Regions from separate parts of the Delftia sp. S65 genome, predicted to be linked through region 1. Evidence: riboswitches for the same ligand, from Rfam matches in the RefSeq annotation. Region 1 holds a riboswitch; each other region holds the start of a gene.
What was found. A riboswitch is a leader RNA that binds a small molecule or an ion and turns the genes downstream of it on or off. The one in region 1 is predicted to bind cobalamin.
Positions count from the first base shown of each region.

Region 2: another riboswitch for cobalamin. It lies ahead of IAE24_RS22150 (TonB-dependent receptor domain-containing protein); the one in region 1 lies ahead of IAE24_RS17065 (TonB-dependent receptor).
Region 3: another riboswitch for cobalamin. It lies ahead of IAE24_RS06180 (TonB-dependent receptor); the one in region 1 lies ahead of IAE24_RS17065 (TonB-dependent receptor).

Region 1 covers NZ_JACVUR010000020.1:65,086-72,704, forward strand. Annotated here, with positions in the region: gene IAE24_RS17040 (hypothetical protein) at 1-408, opposite strand, end outside; gene IAE24_RS17045 (hypothetical protein) at 589-1,410, opposite strand; gene IAE24_RS17050 (2OG-Fe(II) oxygenase) at 1,616-2,347, shown strand; gene alkB (DNA oxidative demethylase AlkB) at 2,360-3,010, shown strand; gene IAE24_RS17060 (2OG-Fe(II) oxygenase) at 3,029-3,712, shown strand; cobalamin riboswitch at 3,725-4,043, shown strand; gene IAE24_RS17065 (TonB-dependent receptor) at 4,165-6,321, shown strand; gene IAE24_RS17070 (ABC transporter substrate-binding protein) at 6,321-7,364, shown strand; gene IAE24_RS17075 (FecCD family ABC transporter permease) at 7,351-7,619, shown strand, end outside.
Region 2 covers NZ_JACVUR010000033.1:34,721-42,339, reverse strand. Annotated here, with positions in the region: gene IAE24_RS22155 (ABC transporter substrate-binding protein) at 1-367, opposite strand, end outside; gene IAE24_RS22150 (TonB-dependent receptor domain-containing protein) at 373-2,277, opposite strand; cobalamin riboswitch at 2,348-2,573, opposite strand; gene IAE24_RS22145 (hypothetical protein) at 2,670-3,059, shown strand; gene IAE24_RS22140 (helix-turn-helix transcriptional regulator) at 3,085-3,276, shown strand; gene IAE24_RS22135 (sulfite exporter TauE/SafE family protein) at 3,286-4,092, opposite strand; gene IAE24_RS22130 (AraC family transcriptional regulator) at 4,221-4,988, shown strand; gene IAE24_RS22125 (MFS transporter) at 4,985-6,196, opposite strand; gene IAE24_RS22120 (winged helix-turn-helix transcriptional regulator) at 6,273-6,722, shown strand; gene IAE24_RS22115 (rod shape-determining protein) at 6,732-7,217, shown strand; gene IAE24_RS22110 (TonB-dependent receptor domain-containing protein) at 7,313-7,619, opposite strand, start outside.
Region 3 covers NZ_JACVUR010000004.1:255,109-262,727, forward strand. Annotated here, with positions in the region: gene IAE24_RS06170 (FecCD family ABC transporter permease) at 1-728, opposite strand, end outside; gene IAE24_RS06175 (ABC transporter substrate-binding protein) at 725-1,666, opposite strand; gene IAE24_RS06180 (TonB-dependent receptor) at 1,677-3,917, opposite strand; cobalamin riboswitch at 4,047-4,327, opposite strand; gene IAE24_RS06185 (CHAD domain-containing protein) at 4,366-5,247, opposite strand; gene IAE24_RS06190 (YbaK/prolyl-tRNA synthetase associated domain-containing protein) at 5,317-5,808, opposite strand; gene IAE24_RS06195 (helix-turn-helix transcriptional regulator) at 5,875-6,516, shown strand; gene IAE24_RS06200 (threo-3-hydroxy-L-aspartate ammonia-lyase) at 6,561-7,529, shown strand.

The DNA.
Region 1 (7,619 bases):
GGCGCGCAGCAGCAGTTCCTGGCGAAACGGGGGCTGCCCCCAGTGCGCGGGCGACAGCAGCATGGTGATGGCATAGGGCCGGGCCTGGGCCAACTGGGCGAAAAGCCGGTCCATGAAGCCTGCAAAAGGCTGGGCGCCGGCGGCGGCGGCCTGCAGCGGAAACTCCGTGGCAAAGCCAGCGGCGGAGAACAGGCGATTGGTCTCCGCCTCCGTCAGGCGCAGGTACTGGGCGCAGGCGGCCAGCCGGTCGCGCGAGCGCGGATTGGGCAGGGAAACCCCATTCCTCCAGTTGTTGACGGCTTCCCGGCTCAGCCCGATCTCGGTGGCCACGCCCGAGGCGCTGGCGCGGATGCGGCGCATGTACAGCCCCAGCAAATGGCCGAAATCCTCGTGAACGCCTGGTGCCACGGCAGCACCCTGTTCAATGGCGGTGGGCTGCATCAGCGACGGCTCCGCTCAGGAAAACAGCGCCTGCTGGCGCAGATCCACCCTGCCGGGGCCATGGTCCGTATCCTCATCCTGTTCACCCTCTCCTGGGATTCAGCTGGTGTTGTGCAATTTGTTTCATTTTGCCAAGCGCGGATTGTCTCAGGATGCGGCATCGCCGCCACCCTGCCCCGCAAACTCCCGTCGCGCGCCGGCCATGCGGTACAGAGGCAGCACCACCGCCAGCACCAATCCCAAAGCCAGCCAGAGCCACAGTCCCTTGCCTCTGAAGGCCAGGGCCGCAATCACGGTGAAGGCCACGGCCTCGCACAGCCCGCGAAAGCCGGCCCGCAGCATGAACAGCCCCACGATGCCCTGCACGGGCGACACGCCGCTCTTGCGCAGGCTGGCCATGGTGTCCAGCAGGGCCTGCACGGATTCCTGGGCCTGGCGGTCACGCTCCTGGTCCCGCTCGCGCAACCGGGTGATGGTCATGGGCTGGGCCGGATTGGTGAGGGCGGTGCCGTCGGCGCCCTCTTCCTGGCCGGGCTGCGGATAGACCTCGCCATCCGTATCGACCAGCACCTGGCGCTCCGGGTAACGGGACAGCCAGGCATGGTGGCTGACCCACTGGCCGGCATCGAAGTGGTAGCGCTCGCTCTCGCCCACCTGGTCGTAGAAGACATGCAGCACCGCCGCCTGCAGCCCGTGCTGGAACAGCGTCTCCAGCAATCGCCAGGGCATGCCGGCCGTGGTGCGGGTGTCAAAGCCCAGCTCCAGGTGCTGGGGATGGCCCAGGGCGCTGGCATTGGCCCAGTCGTCATCCCACAGCGCGGACCGGTCCAGGGCGGGGTCCAGCTCATGGATCCAGCGCTCGGCCTGCTCCCAGGACTGCCGGGCCAGGTACTGGTAGATCAGTTGCACGCGGCGCAGCTGCAGGGGCGTATCGAAGAAAAGATAGAGGTGATGGACGTTGCTGGACATGGCGGGCCTGAGGCGTTTGCAGGAATGCCGCGATTGTTCAATTGCAGCCGCCAGCCGGCCCTCCCAGGCCTGTCCAGCACGCGGCTGGCAGGCGCTTCCACCGGTTGACATTCTGTCCACTGCAAGAAGCGGGATGCAGGCGCTGCGGCGCCGCCCTAGACTGCGGCAATTGCCCGCAGCGCCCATACCGCCAACCCCGCCCGCCATGCACAACCTCGGTCTTTTCGACAACGAAGCTTGCGAATCCGCCCCGCCCTGCCACTGGACGCAGATGGAGCACCAGCTCGATGAGCAAGGCTGCGCGCGCCTGCCCGGCCTGCTGGATGCGCAGCAATGCCGCGACCTGGCCACTCTTTACGCAAGGGAAGACGGCTTTCGCTCCCGCATCGTCATGGCACGCCACGGTTTCGGGCGCGGCGAGTACCGATATTTCGACTACCCCTTGCCACCGCTGCTGCAGCGCCTGCGCGAGCAGCTGTATCTGCGCCTGGCGCCGGTGGCCAATCTCTGGAACCAGCGCATGGGGCTGGAGGTGCGCTATCCGGACCGGCTGCAGGACTTCCTGGCGCGCTGCCACGCGCAGGGCCAGTTGCGGCCCACGCCGCTCATCCTTCAATACGGTGCGGGCGACTACAACTGCCTGCACCAGGATGTCTATGGAGAGCATGTGTTTCCGCTGCAGGTGGTGCTGCTGCTGTCGCGGCCCGGGCGGGACTTCACGGGTGGCGAGTTCGTCATCACCCAGGCCGATGGCGACCGGCAGCGGGCCGATGTGATGGCACTGGACCAGGGCGATGCGCTGGTCCTGGCCGTGCGCCACCGGCCCGTGCCCGGGCGGCGCACCGGCTACCGCCGCGTGGCCATGCGCCATGGGGTCAGCCGCATCCACAGCGGCCATCGCCATACCGTGGGGCTGATCTTTCATGACGCACTTTGATGGATGGCCGGTATGAGCACGCTGGATCTTTTCGCCGATGAACAGCCTACCGGTGCCGAATCCATAGGCCCCCAATCCGTGGTGCTGCGCGGCCATGCCCTGCCCCATGCCGCGCAGTTGCTGGAGGCGGTCGAAGGCATTGCGGCGCGGGCGCCGCTGCGCCATCTGGTCACGCCGGGCGGCTTCACCATGTCGGTGGCCATGACCAACTGCGGCGCGCTGGGCTGGACCAGCGACAGGCGCGGCTACCGCTACAGCGCCATCGACCCACTCAGCGGCCAGCCCTGGCCGGCCATGCCGGCCGTGTTTGTACGGCTGGCGGGCGAGGCGGCCGCTGCGGCGGGGTTCGATGGCTTTGTGCCCGATGCCTGCCTCATCAACCAGTACCTGCCCGGCACCCGGCTTTCCCTGCACCAGGACCGCGACGAGCGCGACCTGGGCGCGCCCATTGTCTCGGTGTCCCTGGGCATGCCGGCCACTTTTCTGTTTGGAGGATTGGCGCGGGCGGACAGCACGGCCAGGGTGCCGCTGCAGCATGGCGACGTGGTGGTCTGGGGCGGCGTGGATCGGCTGCGCCACCACGGCGTGTTGCCGCTCAAGGACCAGCCTCACCCGCTGCTGGGCGGGCGGCGCATCAATCTCACTTTTCGCAAGGCGGGCTGAATGGTTGGACGGTCTGAAATGGATAGGCTCAACAGCCAGGATCGCTTCGCCCGCCTGGATTGGGCGCGGATTGCCGCTGAGCTCGATGCCGAAGGCCATGCACTGCTGCCGCAGCTGCTGACTGCGGATGAAAGCCGTGCCTTGGCCCGCGAGGCGGCCGCCGTGCCTGGCCTGCCGCACTCCATGCAGGCATGGCGCCCGGTGCTGTACGGGCATCTGCTGGCCCTGGCCAAACGCTGGCGCGAACACATGGGCATGCAGCCTGAGTTGCCAGGCTGCTTCGAGGATTTCATGCGTCAGGGCCGGCAAGCAGGCCAAACGCAGCCGCAGCCACATCTGCTGCGCGTGCCGCAAGCGGGCCATGCCCCGCTGCGTTCATACAGCGAAGGTGCGGCGGTGTTTCCGCTGCAGCTGGTGCTGCTGCTGTCCCGGCCGGGCCAGGATTTCGAGGGCGGCGAATTCGTGATGACCGAGCAGCGCCCGCGCATGCAATCGCGCCCCATGGTGCTGCCGCTGGGCCTGGGGGATGCGGCCATCATCGCCACGGGGCCGCGCCCGGTGCGCGGTGCGGCAGGCTTTTACCGTGTGCATCTGCGGCATGCCATCAGCCGCGTTCACCGTGGCGAGTGGCTGGGTCTGGAGTTGCTTTTGCACGACGTGCCCCAGGCGCCCAAGGCTCTGCAAACGGACCGCTGGCTATAATGCCGCGCCTGCAAAGGCATCCGTGCAACAGGTGTCCGCATGCCAGCCATGGGGATGAAACGGGAACAAGGTGACTGCCAGCAAATGCTTTTTGCGCTGCCGGCACAGGCCTTGGCTGCCCCCGCAACGGTAAACAAGTCAAGGCGCTCCATGCCTGTCCCGCCAGTCTCCGCAACCCTGCGGAGGGGCGATGACAGGCTGTCACTGGTTCATGGCGTGGTCTGCAACATGCAGCTTTTCGCGGGTGGATTGGGAAGACGGGGCGCTGGGCGCAAGGCATGTCCTTGCGCCGCTTGTGAGCCCGGAGACCGGCCTGCTGCGTTTCGCGCCTGCTGTGCAGGCGTTTTCTTGACTGTCTGCGGGGTGCGGATGGCAACGCCCTGCTCCCCTTCCTCCCACGCTGGCTGGAGAGGTGGCAGTGCCTTGCTTTCGCATCAGACGGTCGAAGACCGATGTTCGAAATGCATTCTTCCTTTTCCAGGGTTTCCAGCGCTCGCGCTGCCCAGTCCCTTTCCGTGCGGCTGAGCCCGCTGGCCCTGGCCTGCGCCTTCATCTGCGTGCCGGCGCAGGCTCAAACCCAAACCCCCACCCCAACGCCGCCATCAACCGCCCTGCCCGAGGTCCAGGTCACCGGCCAGGCCGAACGCATCGGCCAGCAACTGGCCCAGCCTGCGCGCTCTGCCAGCCATACCGGCGTCTCCAACCAGGAAGTGCCGGCCAGCGTGGATGGTGTTTCTGCCGAGCAGATGCAGGAGCGCGGCGACTACGCCCTGGTGGACGCCGTCACGCGCACCGTGGGCCTGACGGCCAGCAGCACGCCGGGCAATGGCGGCCTGTCCTTCAGCAGCCGCGGCTTTGCGGGCGTGAACTCCGTGGGCGTGGCCGAAGACGGCATGGTGCTGGGCGTGGCCGCCGGCACCACGGCCTATCCGGGTGACAGCTGGGGCTACGAGCGCATCGACGTGCTGCGCGGCCCGGCCTCGCTGATGTACGGCAGCGGCACCATGGGCGCCACGGTCAACGCCATCCGCAAGCAGCCCAGCCGCACCAGCTCGGCCGAGGTGCTGGTGGGCGCGGGCACGGACGACACGCTGCGCCTGGGCCTGGGCGTGACCGGCGCCCTGGGCGCCTATGCCAGCTACCGCATCGACAGCTACACCGCCCGCAGCGCGGGCGAGCGCGATCTGGACCAGTCGCGCAACGGCAAGTTCATGAGCACGCTGCGCTTGGAGCCCACGAGCGACCTGCAGATCGACCTGATCGCCGACCGCAGCGTGCAAAAGCCCAGCCGCTACTGGGGCACGCCGGGCCTGGACGGCAAGGTGGTGGAGTCGCTGCGCGACCGCAACTACAACGCCGAAGACAGCGTGCTGCGCTATGCCGACGAGCGCCTGCGCGCCAAGGTGCAATGGAAGGCCAATGACTGGCTGACGGTGCGCAACGAGCTGTACCACGTGCAGTCCGACCGCCACTGGCGCAACATCGAGGCCTACGCGCTCAACCCCGCCACCTGGACCGTGGGCCGCTCCGACTACCTGGAAATCCTGCACGACCTGGAGCAGACCGGCAACCGCCTGGGCCTGAACGTGGACCGGGGCTCGCACAAGATCGCCATGGGCTGGGAGGCCGCGCGCATCAACCTGCGGCTGTCCAACAACTCGCCCTATGGTGGCTCGTCTACGGTCTCGGCCTGGGACCCCGTGCATGGCAGCTGGGCCAGCCCCGATCTCACCGCCGCCAAGACAGAAACCGGCGTGACCCAGCATGCCCTGTACCTGGAAGATGCCTGGCGCATCAGCAACCGCTGGCTGGCCATGGCCGGCCTGCGCCGCGATGTCTACGACTTTGCCAGCCACTCGCTGGTGGGCGGCACGGATTTCAACAAGACGCTGGCCGCCACCTCCTGGCGCCTGGGCCTGACCTATGAGCTGGCCCGCAACACCCATGTCTATGGGCAGATCAGCTCGGGACACGATCCCGTCAACAGCCTGGTGTCGCTGAACCTGGCCAACACGGCTTACAAGCTGAGCAAGGGCCGCCAGGCCGAGATCGGCATCAAGCAGCAGGTGGCTGGCGGGCGCGGCGAATGGACGCTGGCCGTGTTCGACATCAAGAAGGACGACATCATCACGCGCGACCCCGACCGCCCGGCCATCTCCATCCAGGGCGGCAGCCAGTCCTCGCGCGGGGCGGAAGCCACCGCCACCTTCCAGGCCACGCCCGCCCTGCGCGTGGAGGGCAATCTGTCGTACGTGGACGCCCAGTTCGACAAGCTCATCGAGGCCGGCGGCAACCGCGCAGGCAACCGTCCGCAGAACGTGGCCAAGACCACGGCCAACCTTTGGGGCCACTACCGCGTGGGCGCCTGGCAGGCCTCGCTGGGCCTGCGCTACGTGGGTGACCGCTTTGGCAACAACGCCAATACCGTGAACCTGCCCGCCTACACCGTGGCCGACGCCGCGCTGAGCTGGCAGGTGGACCCGCGCACCACCCTGAGCCTGATCGGCCGCAACCTGGCCGACAGGGTCTATGTGGGATCGAGCTACGGCAGCCAGTTCCTGGTCGGGCAAGGCCGCCGCTTCGAGATCGCGGCCCATATCCGGTTCTGATGGCCATGGCGCGCTCCAAAAGCCTCCACGGCCTCTGCGCTGGCGCCCTGGCGGCCACCCTGCTGCTGGTCGGCTGCTCGCGCAGCGATTCCGGCACCACCAGTGAACTGCCGGCACCGGCTGCCGCACCGCAGGCGGCCGTGACCGTCAATGTCTGCGGCAGCCCCGTGACCTACGCCAACGCACCGCTGCGCGCCGTGACCCATGATGTGAACATCACCGAGATGTTTCTCTTCCTGGGCCTGGGCGACCGGCTGGTGGGCTACAGCGGTATCACGCAGGCCAAGCAGATCGACCCGGCCTTCCAGGCCCAGCTGGCCCGCGTGCCGCGGCTGGCCGAGCGCGAGATGAACCTGGAGGCCATCCTGGGCGCCTCGGCAGATTTCGTCTTCGGAGGCTGGAGCTACGGTTTTCGCCAGGGCCAGGTCACGCCCGAGGTGCTGCAGCGCCACGGCATTGCCTCATACGTGCTGTCCGAATCGTGCATCCGCGTGGGGCCGCGCAGCCAAGTGGCGCTGGAAGACGGCCTGACCGACCTGCGCAACCTGGGCCGCATCTTCCGCATCGACGCCCATGCCGAGCAACTGGCGCAGGGGCTGGAGCGCGACCTGAAGGACCTGCGCGAGCGCATGCAGGGCGTGCGGCAGCGGCCTTCGGTCTTCGTCTACGACAGCGGCCAGGACATCCCCGTGACCGTGGGCCGCTACGGCATGCCGCAGGCCATGATCGAGGAAGCGGGCGGGCGCAACATCTTCGACGATATTCCCAGCAACTGGCCTGCAGGCAACTGGGAGGACGTGGTGCAGCGCAATCCGCAGTGGATCGTCATCATCGACTACGGCCAGCCCCATGCCCAGGGCAAGATCGACTTCCTGCTGGCCAAGCCCGAGCTGGCCGGCGTCGATGCCATCCGCGAAAAGCGGTTCTTCGTCATGACCTATGCCGAGGCCACGCCCGGCCCGCGCAACATTGCGCGGACCCGCGCCCTGGCGCAGGCCCTGCACCCCGACCGCATGCCGGCGCCCAGCCATGCGGTCAACTGACTCCCGCTGGCCCTGGCGTCCTGGCGCCGCCCGCCTCTGGTGCCTGCTGCTGTTCGCGGCCCTGTTGCTGGTGATGACGCTGGCCATTACCTGGGGGCCCGTGGACATGCCCGCGGGCACGGTCTGGCGCATTGCCTGGAGCCGGCTGCTGCAGGTGCTGGGCATGCAATCGCCGCCGCTGGAGGGCATCACGCCGCAGCACCAGCAGATCGTCTGGCTGATCCGCATGCCGCGCGTGCTGCTGGCGGCCCTGGT
Region 2 (7,619 bases), on a different contig from region 1:
CGTCGGGCCTGAGCCGTACGGTGGCCTCCACCAGGGGGGCAAAGGTGTGGCCCAGCTTGGGCAGGGCGGCCACGCGCGCCGGGTGGTTGGAGAACTCGTCCACGCCCACGATGCGCTCGCAGACGTCCAGCGCGCACAGCGATTCGGTCAGCGAGGGCAGCAGCGAGACGATGCGCTGCGGCACGCGCTCCAGGCGCACCTGGCGCCCGCGCATGTCGGTGACGGTGTAGGCGGTGGTTGCCCCGCCCGTTCCCCCATCCGCCGCCTTTTGCGCAAAGGCGTTGCCCGTGCCGCCCGCGCAGGCCAGGGCTGCGGTCAGCAGCAGGATGCGGGGCAGGCGCACAAGCAGGCGCACAAGCAGGTGCATGGGGGTCAGGGCAGAGGTGTCCAGCGCACGCTGACGAACACGGTGCGGCCTGCGTTTGCATAGCCGCGCGTGGGGGCGTAGTCGCGGTCGGCGATGTTGTTGACACGGGCCAGCAGCGTCCATTGCCTGGTCAGCTGGCGCTGGGCGTAGAGGTTGACCACGCCGTAGCCGCCCAGCTTGAAGGTATTCGCCTCGTCTGCGTAGCGGCCGCTGTACAGCTGCGCTTCGCCGCCCAGCGTCCAGCCGACCGCCTGGGTGTCGGCGTTGAGCTTGAGCATGCGCTTGGAGCGGTAGGGCAGCAGCTTGCCGGTCTCCAGGTTCTCGGGGTTCATGAAGTCCAGCGAGGCGCCCAGGTTGGCGCTGCCCAGGCGCGTGCTGCCCGACAGCGTCAGGCCGGTGATTTCCACGCTCTGCCAGTTGCGGTAGCAGTTGCAGGGAACGGCGCTGTTCCAGTCGTAGGTGATGAGGTTCTTGAACTTGTTGCGGTAGACCACGGCCGAGAGGCGGTTGGCACCGGCCGCATAGTGCAGGCCCGTTTCCACGTTGGTGCTGCTTTCTGGCTTGAGGTCGGCCGCCGCCTGGCCCGTGAAGCGTTCGTACAGCGTGGGAGTTCTGAAGGCCGTGCCGGCCGATGCCACCCAGCGCCAGCGCTCGTCGATCTGCATGCCGTAGCCCAGGCCGCCCGTGGTCTTGTTCTGCTGGTCGCGCACCTGGTCGTGGCGCAGGTTGGCGTCGAACTGGTGGCGCCCCTCCGTCAGGCGCCAGCCGGCCGACAGGGAGTTCTGCACGCGCCGGCTGTCGGTGTTCTGCGTCCAGGCGTATTGGGTGTCCAGCTTGTCCTCGCGGCGCTCCAGGTCGATGTTGAAACGGTGCTGGCCCAGCGTGAACAGGTTCTGCAGCAGGTAGTTGGTGGAGCGGCCCTTGGCGCTTTCGGGCGACTGGGTGTGGCGGTCGCTTTGGCTGTCGGTATGGGAGATCTGGACCACGCTTTTGTACATGGCGTTCCAGCCGGCCTGCCAGCGCAGGCTGCCGGTGGTGTTCTTGACCACGTCGTAGTCGTCGAAAGGCGGCGGGCTCTGGTCGTAGTGGGTGCGCAGGCGGCTGTGCAGCAGGCTGGCGTCGATCTGGTGGATGCCCGTTTTGTAGCCCGCGTTGAGGCCCAGCGAGGTGTTGCTGTAGCCATCCTTGTCCGGGTTGGGCGAGAAGGTGTTGCCGGGGTAGACGTCGAAGCCGTCGCTGCGCTCGTCAGCCAGGTTCAGCCCATAGGTGAAGCCGTTGGCCCCGCCCTGAAATCCCGTGGCCAGCTTGCTGGTGCCCTGGTTGCCTATGCCCGCCTCGGCATAGGCGCGGGTCTGGCCGTCCGCCCGCTTGGTGAAAATCTGGATCACGCCGCCCATGGCGTCTGAGCCATAGATGGCTGCGGCCGGGCCGCGCAGCACCTCGATGCGGTCAATCTGCGCCAGCGGCAGGGTGGACCAGACCGCGCCGCCCTGCAGCTCCTGCGAGCTGTAGCGCACGCCGTCGATGAACACGGCAGTGTGCTGGTTGCTGGTGCCGCGCAGGTAGACCGAGGTGACTTGGCCCGGCCCGCCATTGCGGTTGATCTGCACGCCCGGCACCTGCACCAGCAGGTCGGCCACGCCCGTGGCGCCGCTGCGGGCAATGGTCTCGGCGTCGATCACGGTCATGTCGGCCGTGACGGTGCGCAGGGACTGTTCGCTGCGCGAGGCGGTGACGACCACCGTATCGAGCTGGGAGGCCTGTGCGCGCTGCGCCTGTTGTGCCTGTGCTTGGGCCTGGCAGGCCAGCAGCGAGGCCGCAGCCAGGGCGGACAACGTGCGGAGTACGGGGAACGCCGAGGGCGAGAGAAGAGCGGCGCTAGGGGCGCGCGCGAGGGCGAGGGTGTGCATGGATGCGAGCCAGTTGCGCGCCAGCGACCCCGCCGGCACGGAAACCACAAAGACCGGCTGCGCTGCATGCGCGGCCGGCCGCCTGTTGGCCGGTATCCAGACTGGTGACGCACTCGCCAAGGCCTTCCCGGGCTGTACGCCCAGTGGCACGGGTTTGGCGGGGGCCGGTGCCATGCACGCGGCGTTTCACTCACTGTTGCGGGGGCAGTACATGCGGGCGGCTTTATCTGGCCGCCCCATGTTTCCCGTTTAACCGCAGCCCCTGGGGCTGCTGGCACCAACGGCGGCGATTGTACGGCGGGGCGTTCAGTACCGATGTAAAGCTTGCTTGACATGTCCGCAGATGACATCGCACAATGTCAAGCATCCTTTACACATTGCGAGAGACTTCCATGAATCAAACAACGGTCACCAACCGCCGCTACCAGAAGGAACTTGGATTTGCGCTGCTGCTCTACATGGCGCTGCTTGTGGGGGCGCTTTTGCTCAGTGCCGACATGCAGGCCGGGGCCCTGCGCACAGCGCTGCTGCTGAGCCCCATGCTGGCGTTTGCGCTGGCCGTGCGGGCCATCGTGCGCCTGGTGCGCGATACCGACGAGTTCCTGCGCAAGTCCATGCTGGAGCAGCTGGCGATTGCAGCGGCGGGCACGGCCGGCATCACCTTCACCTACGGATTCCTGGAAATGGCAGGTTTTCCCAAGCTCAGCATGTTCATGGTGTGGCCCTTGATGGGTGCGCTCTGGGTGGCGGCTTCGGTGGCCCACTGGCTGCGCAGCCGATGAGCTGTTCCGCCAAAGTGCCCCTCCCATGAAAAACACCATCCGTGAACTGCGCGCCCAGCGCGGCTGGAGCCAGGCTGCGCTGGCGGACCTGCTGGGCGTGTCGCGCCAGACCGTCAATGCCATAGAGACGGGCCGCTACGACCCCAGCCTGCCGCTGGCCTTTGCCATCGCCCGGGTGTTCGAGACCCGGATCGAGGCGATCTTCCAGGAGGGTTGAGCGCAGCGCTCAGGCCATGATCATGACCAGCAGCACCAGGCCCAGCAGGGTCAGGTAGGCCTTGGCATGCAGGGCATCGGGAATGCGGCCGATCAGCGGGGCCGCCAGCCTGATGCCCGTCCACGATCCGGCCGTCAGCAGCGCAAAGGCCTGCAGGTCCACATAGCCCACATGCCAGGGGCCCAGCCCCGCGCCCCGCGATGCCAGCATGTAGGCAGCGGTGCCCGCCACGGCCATGGGCAGGGACAGCGGGCTGGCCATGGCCGTGGCCGCCGCCATGCTCGCGCCACGCCGGCGCATGAGCGGCACGGTCATCACGCTGCCGCCCACGCCCAGGAAGGCCGCGATCGCACCAATGGCCAGGCCCGCTGTGGCCGCCGCCCGCCGGCCCATTGGTTGCATGCCGGCGGCGGTGCCGTGCACGAAGCCCGGGCGCAGCAGCGCGTCGGCAATGGTCAGCGCAAGGTAGGCAATGAAAGCCCAGCGCACCCAGTCGCCGCTGATCCAGGTGGCGGCCGCCGCGCCCGCCACGGCGCCGGCCGCGATGAAGCCGGCCAGTGGCCGTACCTGATCCCAGGGCAGGGCGCCCGCGCGGTGCTGGCGCAGCGTGGCCATGGAGGCGCCGAAAATCATCACGCAGGTGGAGGTGGCCACGGCAATGTGCATGGCAGCCTGGCCAATGGCGGAGTCCGCGCCGTGGATGGAGGTCAGCAGCGCATAAAGCAGCGGAACGGCCACGAAGCCGCCGCCAAAGCCGAAGAGCACGGTGGTCACGCCGGCAAGCACACCGAAAGCCAGCAGCAGGAGAGGGAACACAGACAGTCCTTTGGAAAAAACGAGCAAGGACTGAACCTTAGGATGCCGCGGTTTGGCCTGCTTTCGCGGATAGGTCAATAATCCTCGAATTCCTGCCAAAGCCTGTTGGCTGTTTTCCGGACATTCCCATGCTCAACATCCCGCTGCATTCCGTGGACGCCGTGGCGCGCGATGTGCTGGCCATCGGCACCGATTACACGCCTGGCACGCTGCTGCCCACGCACAGCCACCGGCGTGCCCAGTTTCTCTACGGGATGAGCGGGCTGATGGAAGTGGAAACCGACGACGGCGCCTGGACCATCCCGCCCTACAGCGGCGTGTGGATTCCGGCCAGCAAGCCGCACAGTGTGCGCATGCAGGGCGTGAGCACGCGCAGCCTGTACATCGAACCGGCTGCTGCGCCCCGCCCGGGTGTGCATTGCGAGGCCCTGGTCGTCACCCCGCTGCTGCACCAGTTACTGCTGTCCTGCGCCGACCTGCCGGCGCTGTACGACGAAGCGGGCCGCGACGGTGCCCTGGTCACGCTGGTGCTGCACGAGTTGGCCTCGGCCCGCAGCCTGCCGCTGTTCGCGCCCATTCCCCGCGATGAAAAGCTGGCCGCCCTGTGCAAGCAGTTCCTGGCCCAGCCCAGCATCCGCGCCACGCCCCAGGATTGGGCACAGGCGTTGAACAAGAGCCTGCGCACCTTCAGCCGGTTTTTCCAGCAGCACACAGGCATGGCCTTTGGCGCCTGGCGCCAGCAGGCCTGCCTGCTGGCGGCGGTGTCGCGTCTGTCTGCGGGCGCCTCGGTCACGCAGGTGGCGCTGGATTTGGGCTATGACAGCCCCAGCGCGTTTTCCACCATGTTCCGCAAGGCATTGGGCCGGGTGCCTTCGGAGCTGGTGAGCCGGGTCTAGGCGGGAACGCTGGCCTGGGCAGCCGTCTCCCGTGTCATGGCCCAGAACACCAGGGCCGCCAGGCTGAACGCCGCCCCCGCCACGCAGACGCCGTGCCAGCCAAACCGCGCGTAGGCATTGGTGGCAATCAGCGCGCCCAGCCCGCTGCCCACGGCATAGAACAGCATGTACAGGCCCACCAGCCGGCTGTGGGCCTGCGGGTTGCTGCGAAAGATCAGGCTCTGGTTGGTCACATGCAGGGCCTGGCCGCCCAGGTCCAGCAGCACGATGCCGGCGACCAGCACCCACAGCGACTGCTCCAGCAGCGCAATCGGCGCCCAGGCCAGCAGCAGGATCACCAGCGCGCCCAGGCTGGTGCGCTGCGCGAAACCCTGGTCGGCCCAGTGGCCGGCACGGGCTGCTGCCAGTGCGCCCACCACGCCCGCCAGGCCAAAGGCGCCGATGGCCGTGAGCGACAGGCTGTAGGGCGGTGCGCTCAGCGGCAGGACCAGGGCGCTCCAGAAGATGTTGAAGGTGGCAAACATCAGCAGGGCCAGCATGCCGCGTGTGCGCAGCATGCGGTCCTGGCGCAGCAGCTGGAGCATGGAGGCGAGCAGTTGCGTGTAGCTGGGTGCATGCAAGGGCACCGCCAGCCGGGGCAGTTGCCGCCACAGGAGCCAGGCCAGGGCCAGCATCAACAGGGCCGAGCAGGCATAGACGCCACGCCAGCCAGCCAGGTCACCCACGGCGCCGGCAAACACGCGCGCCAAAAGCAGGCCGATGAAAACACCGCCCTGGGCCGCGCCCACCACGCGCCCGCGCTCATGCGCCTGGCTGGCGCTGGCCGCATAGGCGATCAGCCCCTGCGTCATGGCCGTGCCCAGCAGGCCCACGGCCAGCATGCCCCCCAGCAGCAGAACGGCCGAACGCGCGGTGCTGACGGCCGCCAGGGCCAGTACCAGGCCCAGCAACTGCAAAAGCATGAGCCGCCGCCGCTCCAGCCGGTCGCCCAGCGGCACCAGCAGCAGCAGCGCCAGCGCGCAGCCGGCCTGCGTGGCGGTGACCACGCCGCCCACGGCCGCATGGCTGATGCCGAAGTCGGCCGCCAGCGCCTCCAGCAGCGGCTGGGCGTAGTAGACATTGGCCACGCTCAGGCCGCTGGCAGCGGCGAACAGCAGCACCAGGCTGCGCGGCATGCGGACCGTGTCCGGAGCAGGGAAGGCGTTCATGGGTTGAATCCGGTTGCAAAACAAAACTGGTTGGATGCTAGTTGAATCAGTTTTGAAATGCAACCACAATGACGTCATGAAAGAAGACACCCGTCCTGACACACCGCAGCCCTGTCCGGTGGCCCGCTCCCTGGATGTGATCGGCGACCGCTGGTCGCTGCTCATAGTGCGCGATGCCTTCGATGGCATCAGCCGCTTTGGCGATTTCCAGCGCAGCCTGGGCGCGGCCCGCAATATCCTGGCCGACCGGCTGCGCCGGCTGGTGGAGGCCGGCATCCTCGAAACCCGCCCGGCCGCAGAAGGCTCGGCCTACCAGGAATACGTACTCACGGCCCAGGGCCTGGACCTGTTCCCCGTGGTCGTGGCCTTGCGGCAGTGGGGCGAAGGCCATCTGTTCGCGCCGGGCGAGGCGCATTCGCTGCTGCTGGACCGCCAGACCGGCCAGCCTGTCGCGCCCATGCTGCCGCGCGGTGGTGATGGCCGGGCCTTGCTGCCGGGCCAGACCGTGGTTCAGAAAATCGATTGATGGATATCCATGCTCTCTGCCTTCGTATCACTCATCTACGTACAGATTTCTCCCGAGCGCCTGACGCTGAAGGATCCGAAGACCGGGCAGACCCTGTCGGAGGTTCCCGAGCTGGCCCTGAGTCCGCCGCCCCGACGCCGGATTCTCGCGGCCGGCCCGCAGGCCAGGCTCGCGGCTGCATCGGAGCCTGCCGAAGTCGTCAATCCCTTCGCCCACCCGCGTTCGCTGATATCGGACTTCATCCTGGCCGAGCAGCTTCTGAAGTACCAGCTCAGGCGCATGCATCGGCGTGCCTGGCTGGCGGCCTCCCCGCACATCGTCATCCATCCGCTGGGCGACCCCGAGGGCGGATTCACCCAGGTGGAACTGAGGGCCTTGCGCGAGCTGGCCAACGCGGCCGGCGCCTCGAAGGTGAATGTCTGGACAGGCCGGCCCTTGACAGACGAGGAATTGCTGACGCGCAAGCCCCCTGCGCAGGGCGGTGTCTGGGAGTGAGGCTTTGCTCCTCGCCATGAAAAAAGCGCCCGTCACAACGGGCGCTTTGTCTGGGTCAGCGCAAGGGCCGGCAACGGGCCATCAGGACCGCGCCATCAGAACCGCGCCGTCATCCCCACGAAGTAGGTACGGCCGCCGTTGTCGTAGTTGGCGCCGATGGTGCGGGTTTCCTTGTCGGCCAGGTTGATGATGCCGGCGCGCAGGGTCAGGGTGTCGGTCACGTTGTAGTTCATGGACACGTCAAAGGTCGTATAGGCCTTGGCGAAGGTGGTGGCCGTGCCCGTGGTCACGACTTCCTTGCCCACGTGGCGGGCGCTGAACATGGCGGACCAGCCCTGGCGGATCTGCCATTGCAGCGACGAGTAGATGGACAGCTCGGGCACGGCCAGCAGCGAGGCGCCC
Region 3 (7,619 bases), on a different contig from region 1:
AAGCGCGCCACATCCAGGCCGAAGCCCTGGGCCGCATCGGCACCCAGGCCCAGCAGGTCCAGCCCGCGCGCCAGCGCCATGGCCCCGGCCAGGCAGGCCAGGGAGGCACCGGCCAGCAGGCCCAGCCCGCTCCAGGACGGCGTCTGTATGCCCCCCAGCACCCAGCTGAGCACCACCTGCAGGCTCACCGTCTCATCGGACAGCGCCAGCATCAGGAACGAGCGCAGCGCGCCCAGCACGGCCGCCAGCGCCACGCCGGCCAGCAGCATGCCGGCCGCATCGGTGGCACCGGCCACGCGCGAGACGGCCAGCACCAGCATGGTCGAGCCCCAGGCGCCCGCAAAGGCCAGCACGGGCAGCGTCCAGGCCTGGGGCAGGCCGAACAATAGATGCATGGGAACCAGCAAGGCGACAGTCGCCCCCAGCGCCGCGCCGCCCGAGGCGCCCAGCAGATAGGGCTCGGCCAGCGGATTGCGGAACACGCCCTGGAAGATGGCTCCCGACAGGCCCAGCAGCGCGCCCACCAGGGCGGCTGCCAGCACGCGCGGCACGCGCCACTGCAGCAGCAGCCGGCTGCGCAGGCTGTCTTCGCCGCCCAGCGCGGCCAGCAGGTCGGCCGGGCTGGCCCACTGGTGGCCCGCGCAGGCGGCGATCAGCAGGCTGGCCAGCAGCAGCAGGACCGCACCGGCCCAGGGGCGCCACGCAGGTGTCCGTGAAAGGGAATTCATGCGGCCTCCCCGGCCCAGGCCGCAGGGTGCAGCCAGCGCGAGAGCTTTTCCACGCCGCCGAAGGTGCGCGGCCCGGGAATCAGGAACTCGGCGCGCGCCACTGTGGTGGCCCGGCCGCCGCGCACGGCACGCAGGTCGCGCCAGCCGCGCTGGCCGATCAGGTCCTGCATGGCCTCCTGCGTGCCTGCGAACAGCAGCACATCAGGGTCGGCGGCCAGCACGGCCTCGGGCGAGACCTGGGGCACCGTGCCCAGGCCGTCCAGCGCGAACGCGGCGCCCGCGCGCACCATGGCCTCGCCGGTATAGGTGCCCGGCCGGGCCGCCAGCAGCATGCCGTTGCCCAGCCGGCCCGTGACCATGAGGGCGCGCGGCCGGGGCTGGTCGGCCACCTGCCGGTCCACGCGCAGCAGCCGCGCTTCCTGCGCCAGGGCCAGCGCCTGGCCGCGCGCCTGCACGCCCGTGGCGCGGGCCACCAGGCGCAGGTTGTCCATCACCTCGGCCAGCGAGCGGCTGAGCAGCACCATCACCGGCACGCCGATGCGCTCCATGGGATCGACCAGCTGGTGCGCCGCCTGGCGCGCGGGCGTGACGATGACCAGGTCCGGCTGGCGCGCCACCACGGCGTCAACCGAGAACCCCAGCCGCCCGCCCACCTTGGGAATGCGCTCCACGCCCGGTGGAAAGCGCGTGAAATCCTCCACGCCCACCACGCGGTCCAGCAGGCCCAGCGCGGCCACCAGCTCGGTGTTGGAGGCAAAGATGGAGACGATGCGCTGCGGCGGCGCAGCAATCTCCACGCGCCGGCCCAGCGCATCCTGCAGCACCACCGGCCCGCCTGCAGCGACGGTGTCGGCCCATGCCGCGGGCAGGCCGCAGGCCAGGGCCGCCGCCGCGCCCTGGCGCAGCAACTGGCGGCGCGTGGTGCTGGATTGCCTCATGCCGTGGTCCTCAAAACTCTGCTTGCAGGCCGACCATGAGTTCGCGCCCGGCCATCGACGTTCCGCAGCCGCCGTTCTGGTACGCCGGGTTGGCGATGCAGGGCGCACGGTCCAGCGCGATGAAGATGGGATGGCGGTTCAGGTCGAACAGGTTGTTGACGGCCGCGAACAGCTTGACACCGCGCGACACGCGGTAGTCGGCCCGCAGGTTCCAGATGGTGAAGGCACCTTTGCGGTGGATGAAGGTGCTGCTGGGCTCGCCCTGCGGGATGAGCAGCGCCTCTTCCGTGTCGTACCACATGGGACCGCGCAGCAGCGTGGACAGCTGCAGGCTCCAGTCGCCCTGCAGCCGCCCGCTGCCGCGCCCGTAGCGCACGCCGGCCGAGGCCTCGTAGCGGTACATGCGCTGCACCTTGTCGGTATTGGCCGAGGCGGCCGAGCCCTTGTCCCGCATGCTGAAGTGGTAGTAGCCGCCAGCCCAGGCCTTGAGCTGGTGGCCCGTCAGGTTCAGCGCCCGCGCCAGGTCCATGTCGGCCTGCATTTCCAGGCCGCGCGCCACGATGTCGGCCGCGTTGTTGGCGTAGTCCGAGGTGTTGGTCGTGGCCCCGCGCGAGACGGTGATGATGCGGTCGCTGATGGTGTTCTGGAACAGGGCCGCATCCACGCGCCAGCCAGGCTGCTGCAGCGCGGCGCCGACCTCGATCTGGCGGCTGGTCTCGGGCTTGAGGTTGGGGTTGCCGAAGGTGCGGCCACCGCCGACGGCCGTGAAGTCCGAGGCCAGCTCCGTGGCCGTGGGCGCGCGGAAACCCGTGGAGGCCGCAGCGCGCAGCGTGAGCCGGTCCGTGGCTTTCCAGGTGGCGCCGGCCGACCAGGTGTGGTTGTCGTAGTCGCGCGTGCTGGCCTGGGCCAGGGCGAGATTGGGCGTATCGTCGAAACGCGTCGTGCCCCAGGTCTTGCGCAGGCCGGCACGCAGGGTCAGGCGGTCGTCGAACAGGGTCTGCGCGTCCTCGAAGTACAGCGCGTGCACCTGCTCGGTCTGGTTGTTGTCGTAGGGCGCGACCTGGCCCGCCGGGCCGCCCGGCATGGCCACGCGCAGGCGGTCGGAGCGCAGCTTGCTGCGCTCCCAGTCAAAGCCCATCAGCAGGTCATTGGTCTGGCTGACACGCAGGCGCGGCTGAAAGCGCAGGCCCGTGGCGTCCAGCTGGCGATGGTTGTAGTCGCGCGCCGTGCCGGGCACGGCACTGTTGCCCGAGCGGATCACGGGCGATGCCCAGTTGAACTCATCGGTATCGACCAGGCTGTAGAGGTGGGTCGTCCAGCTCAGGCGCTGGCCGGGCAGTGCGCCCTCGTAGGTCAGGTCCAGCGAGCGGTTGCTGCGGTTGTCGCGGCTGTAGATGTTGGCGCCCGATCCGCGAAAGCCTGCGTTGTAGATGCCGTCCGTGCGCAGTTGCAGCTCCACGCGGTGCAGCTCGTGCAGCTGCCAGCCCAGGGCGCCGCTGGCGCCGCGCCGCTTCCAGCCCGTGTTCTCCATGCGCGTGCCGCCGTCGCCCGACTCGTAGTCGCCGCGCCCGCCTGCGCTCACGCCGAAGTACCAGTCGAAGCGGTCATTGGCGCCGGCCGTCTGCGCATCGGTGCGCCACAGGTCCCATGAACCGGCCTGGACCTGAGCGCGCGTGCCGGGTGCGGTAGCTCCCGTCTTCATGATGATGTTGACCACCCCGCCCATGGCCTGGCTGCCGTAGATCACCGAGGACGGGCCGCGCACGATCTCGATGCGCTCCACATCCGAGGGGCTGAGCTTGGACAGGTTGGCCGTGCCCGCGCGCCGGCCGTTGACCAGCACCAGCACCTGGCTGCGGAAGTCGCGCCCCTGGCCGTCGGTGGAGGCGCCGCGCAGGTTCATCGAGGTCTGGGCCGCCGTCCATTCGCTGAGAAAGCCCACGGCGTTCTCGGCCAGCAGGTCGGTGACCGAGCGCGCGCTGGAGCGCTCTATGGCCTCGCGGTCGATGGTCTGCGTGGTGCCCGCGATGCGGCTGCGCGCCTCGGGCCGCGCGGTGGCGGTCACGAAGACGGCGTCCAGCGCATCGTCGGCGGAGTCCGTGGATCGGCCCGAGGCCGGCTCCTGCGCGGCGCCGGCCGCTGCAGCGCAGCTGGCCAGCAGGACGGCGGCCGCTACGGGCCGCAGGCTGGAGACAAGAGGGAGAACAGAGAGAAGGCCGGAGGAATCGGCGGCCGAAGAAGCGAAGCGCATGCGTTGAACCCAACTGCCCCACTCACCCGCGGGGCCTATCGTCTGAACCACGCCGCACAGCGCGCACGCCGGAGCCGGCCACGGCAGCGCAGGCTGGGGCCGGACCGGACAGGCGCACTCCCGCGGCGTCCGAAAGCAATGCAGAAGGCCGGTATCCGGGCTTGCGGAACGCTGCGGCGCGCAGGGTGGGCGCGCTGCGGCAGGCATCCCCGCCTTCCCATGCCCGAGAAGGACACAGTGGCTTGCGGCGCGTGGTTTGTGGGGCGTCCGCGTGGGGAGTTGTATTCCGCTGACCGTTGCGGGGGCAGCGCAGGCATTGCGAGCGGCCACCTCGATGGCATCGCGCACCTGCTTCCCGTTGAACCCCTGGCCGGTGAACGGCATGGGGCACCTTCAGCAACAGCGCACCGCCACGGCCCAGGGGCTGCGGCGGTGCGCCAGCGGCGGATTATCGCCCAGCCCAGAAGCCCGGCACCCGGGCCAGCGCCCGCAGCGCGCGACGGCTGCTGCGCGCGCTGGTGGCCAGGCGGGCCTGCAGGTAGCCGGCGGCGAACCAGGCGCGCGGATCCGTGCCGGCCTCGTCACGAAAATGCTCCGCCGCCACGGCCATGTCGTTGTGCAGGCCCAGCGCGTCCTGGGCGGGCACCAGCGCCTCGGCAAAGCGCCGGCCCTTTTTGCCGGGCCACATTCCGGGCGCGAATTCCCGCGCAAAGTCCGCCAGGTAGCGCAGGCGCTTGAGCCGCTTGCGCACGCGGTGCTGCTGCGCCAGCGACAGGCGGTCGAAGTGCCGGCCGTCGCGCAGCACCTGGCGGTGCAGGCGCGCCAGCCGCCGTGCCAGGTACTTGCGCGTGCCTGCGGCGGACAGGTGGGCAAAACGGGCCGATGGCTCTGCCTGCGGCGCCTGCGCCAGCGCCTGGATCCCGGCCAGCGCGTGCAGGAATGGCGGCTCGCGCACGGCAGCGGCTGCATCCGCCTGCACGGCCTGCGGCGCCTGCCAGTCGCACAGGGGCGCATGGGCGGCCTGCAGCAGCGGGCGCACCACATCGGCCAGCGTATCGGCATCGCGCAGCGTGCCCAACTGCGCAAAGGCCTGGGCCAGGGGTTCATCCCATTCGGCGCGCATGCCGGGCGCCAGCCCTGCGCACTCACGCAGCACGGTGCGCAGGCGCCGCAGGGCCACGCGCAGCTGGTGGATGGTCTCGGCATCGCTGCCACCGCCCTCCAAGACCGCCAGATGCGACTGCACCTGGGCCAGGGCAGCAGCCAGCGCCGCACGCACAAAGCCGGCCGCATCGGGCCGGTCAGGGTGCTGCTTCGCAGGGGTGGACATGGTCAGGCAAGGAGATGTGGACGTTGCCGACGATTGTGGGCGCAGCGCCGCGCCAGGGTCAATCCATGGTCAATCGGCGCCCTCCCCGCTCAGGCTGTGCAGCGCGGGCCGGGCAATGCGCACATAGTCGGCCGAGTCCAGCACGATGGAGCGGTCCAGCCGGCCCGCGTTGAAGGCGATCTCGCCAAAGCGCTCGACCAGGGCCGGGTCCACCACCAGGCGCACCTGCGGGTTGAAGGAGAACGGCGGCACCGATCCCATCACGCAGCCCGTGGCGGCCTGGGCCTCCTCGGGCGAGGCCAGCGTGGCCTTGCGCACGCCCACGGCCTGGGCTAGGCGCTTGAAGTCCAGCTTGCGGTCGCCGGGCAGCACGGCCAGGAACAGCTGGGGATCGCCCGCACCGGCCGCATCGCGGCTCTTGCAGAGCATGGCCTTGGCGCCCTGGCCGGGGGCGGTGCCCCGGATTTCGGCGACCAGGTCAGAGCGGCCTTCGGCCGGATGTTCCAGCACGCGAAAACGCGCGCCCTGGGATTGCAGCAGGTCTACAAGGGTGTCGAACATGGTGGAAAGCGCAGAGAAGTCGTCTGGATTTTGACATTTTGTCCAATTCAAAACAAAATGTCCAACATGACCCAACGAACCCCTGAACAGCGCCAGCTTCTGGACCAGTTGGCCCAGATCGCCGAAGGCCTGGGCCAGACCTTTGCCCCGTTCTGCGAGGTGGTGGTGCATGACCTGCTCGACCCCTCCCATGCGGTGCTGGCCATCCACAACAACCTGTCGGGCCGCGAAGTGGGCCAGGGCGCGACGGAGCTGGGCCTGGCCCGCATCCTCGACCCCGGCTACGAGCAGGTCATCGCCAACTACCCCAACCAGTTCGCCGATGGCCGCCAGGCCAAGAGCACGTCCATCGGCATCCGCGACTCCGAGGGCCGCTACATCGCCGCGCTGTGCATGAATGTGGACCTGACGATGTTCCAGGGCTTCCAGGGCATGCTCAACCGCTTTGCCGCCGTCAGCGGCGACACCCCCGCGCGCGAAATGCTGGACCCCACGGGCGCCGGCGCAGGCGCCGACACGGTGCGTGCCCGCATCGACCAGTTCGCGGCCCGCCTGGCGACCACGCCGCGCGCCCTCAAGCCCGAGGAGCGCCGCGCCCTGGTCCGCGAGCTCAAGGGCGCCGGCCTGCTCGATGTGCGCCGCTCCATGGAGACCATTGCCGCCCACCTGGGCGTGTCGCGCGCCACGGTCTACAGCTACGCCAAATAGCTTCCGGCACCCCGCCGGTCTGCAACCCCTTCTCTCCCGTACCGATGACAAGCCTTCCCACCTACGACGACGTGGCCGCAGCGGCCCAACGCATCCAGGGCCATGCCCACCGCACGCCCGTGCTCACCTCGCGCACGCTGGACGATGCGCTGGGCGCCCGCGTCTTCCTGAAGTGCGAGAACCTGCAGCGCATGGGCGCCTTCAAGTTCCGCGGCGCCTTCAACGCCCTGTCTCGCTTCAGCCCGGCGCAGCGCAAGGCCGGCGTGGTGGCGTTTTCCTCGGGCAACCACGCCCAGGCCATCGCCCTGGCAGCACGGCTGCTGGAGATCCCCGCCACCATCGTCATGCCGCATGACGCGCCCGCCGCCAAGGTGGCGGCCACCAAGGGCTATGGCGGCCAGGTGGTGGTCTACGACCGCTATACCGAAGACCGCGAGCAGATCGGCCGCGACCTGGCCGAGCGCCACGGCCTGACCCTGATCCCGCCCTACGACCATGCCGACGTGCTGGCCGGCCAGGGCACGGCCGCCAAGGAACTGTTCGAGGAAACCGGCCCGCTGGACGCCCTCTTCGTGCCGCTGGGCGGCGGCGGCCTGCTGTCAGGCACCGCCCTGTCCACGCGTGCGCTCAGCCCCGAGTGCGCGCTCTACGGGGTGGAACCCGAAGCCGGCAACGACGGCCAGCAGTCGCTGCGCGCAGGCCGCATCGTCCACATAGACACCCCCAAGACCATTGCCGACGGCGCCCAGACCCAGCACCTGGGCGGCATCACCTTCCCCATCATCCAGCGCGACGTGACCGACATCCTCACCGCCAGCGATGCCGAGCTGGTCGACGCCATGGGCTTCCTGGCCACGCGCATGAAGCTCGTGGTCGAGCCCACCGGCTGCCTGGGCCTGGCCGCCGCGCGCCAGAAAAGCGAAGAGCTGCGCGGACGGCGCGTGGGCATCATCCTCAGCGGCGGCAATGTGGACATGCAGCGCTTTTGCAGCCTGCTGGGCACGCCGATGTGAATTCGCCACAGGGCCCTGAAAAACGACTGGGCACGCTGTGGAGCCGGCTTCTATACTGCGGCGGCAATTGTGAATTAATGTTTCATCGTT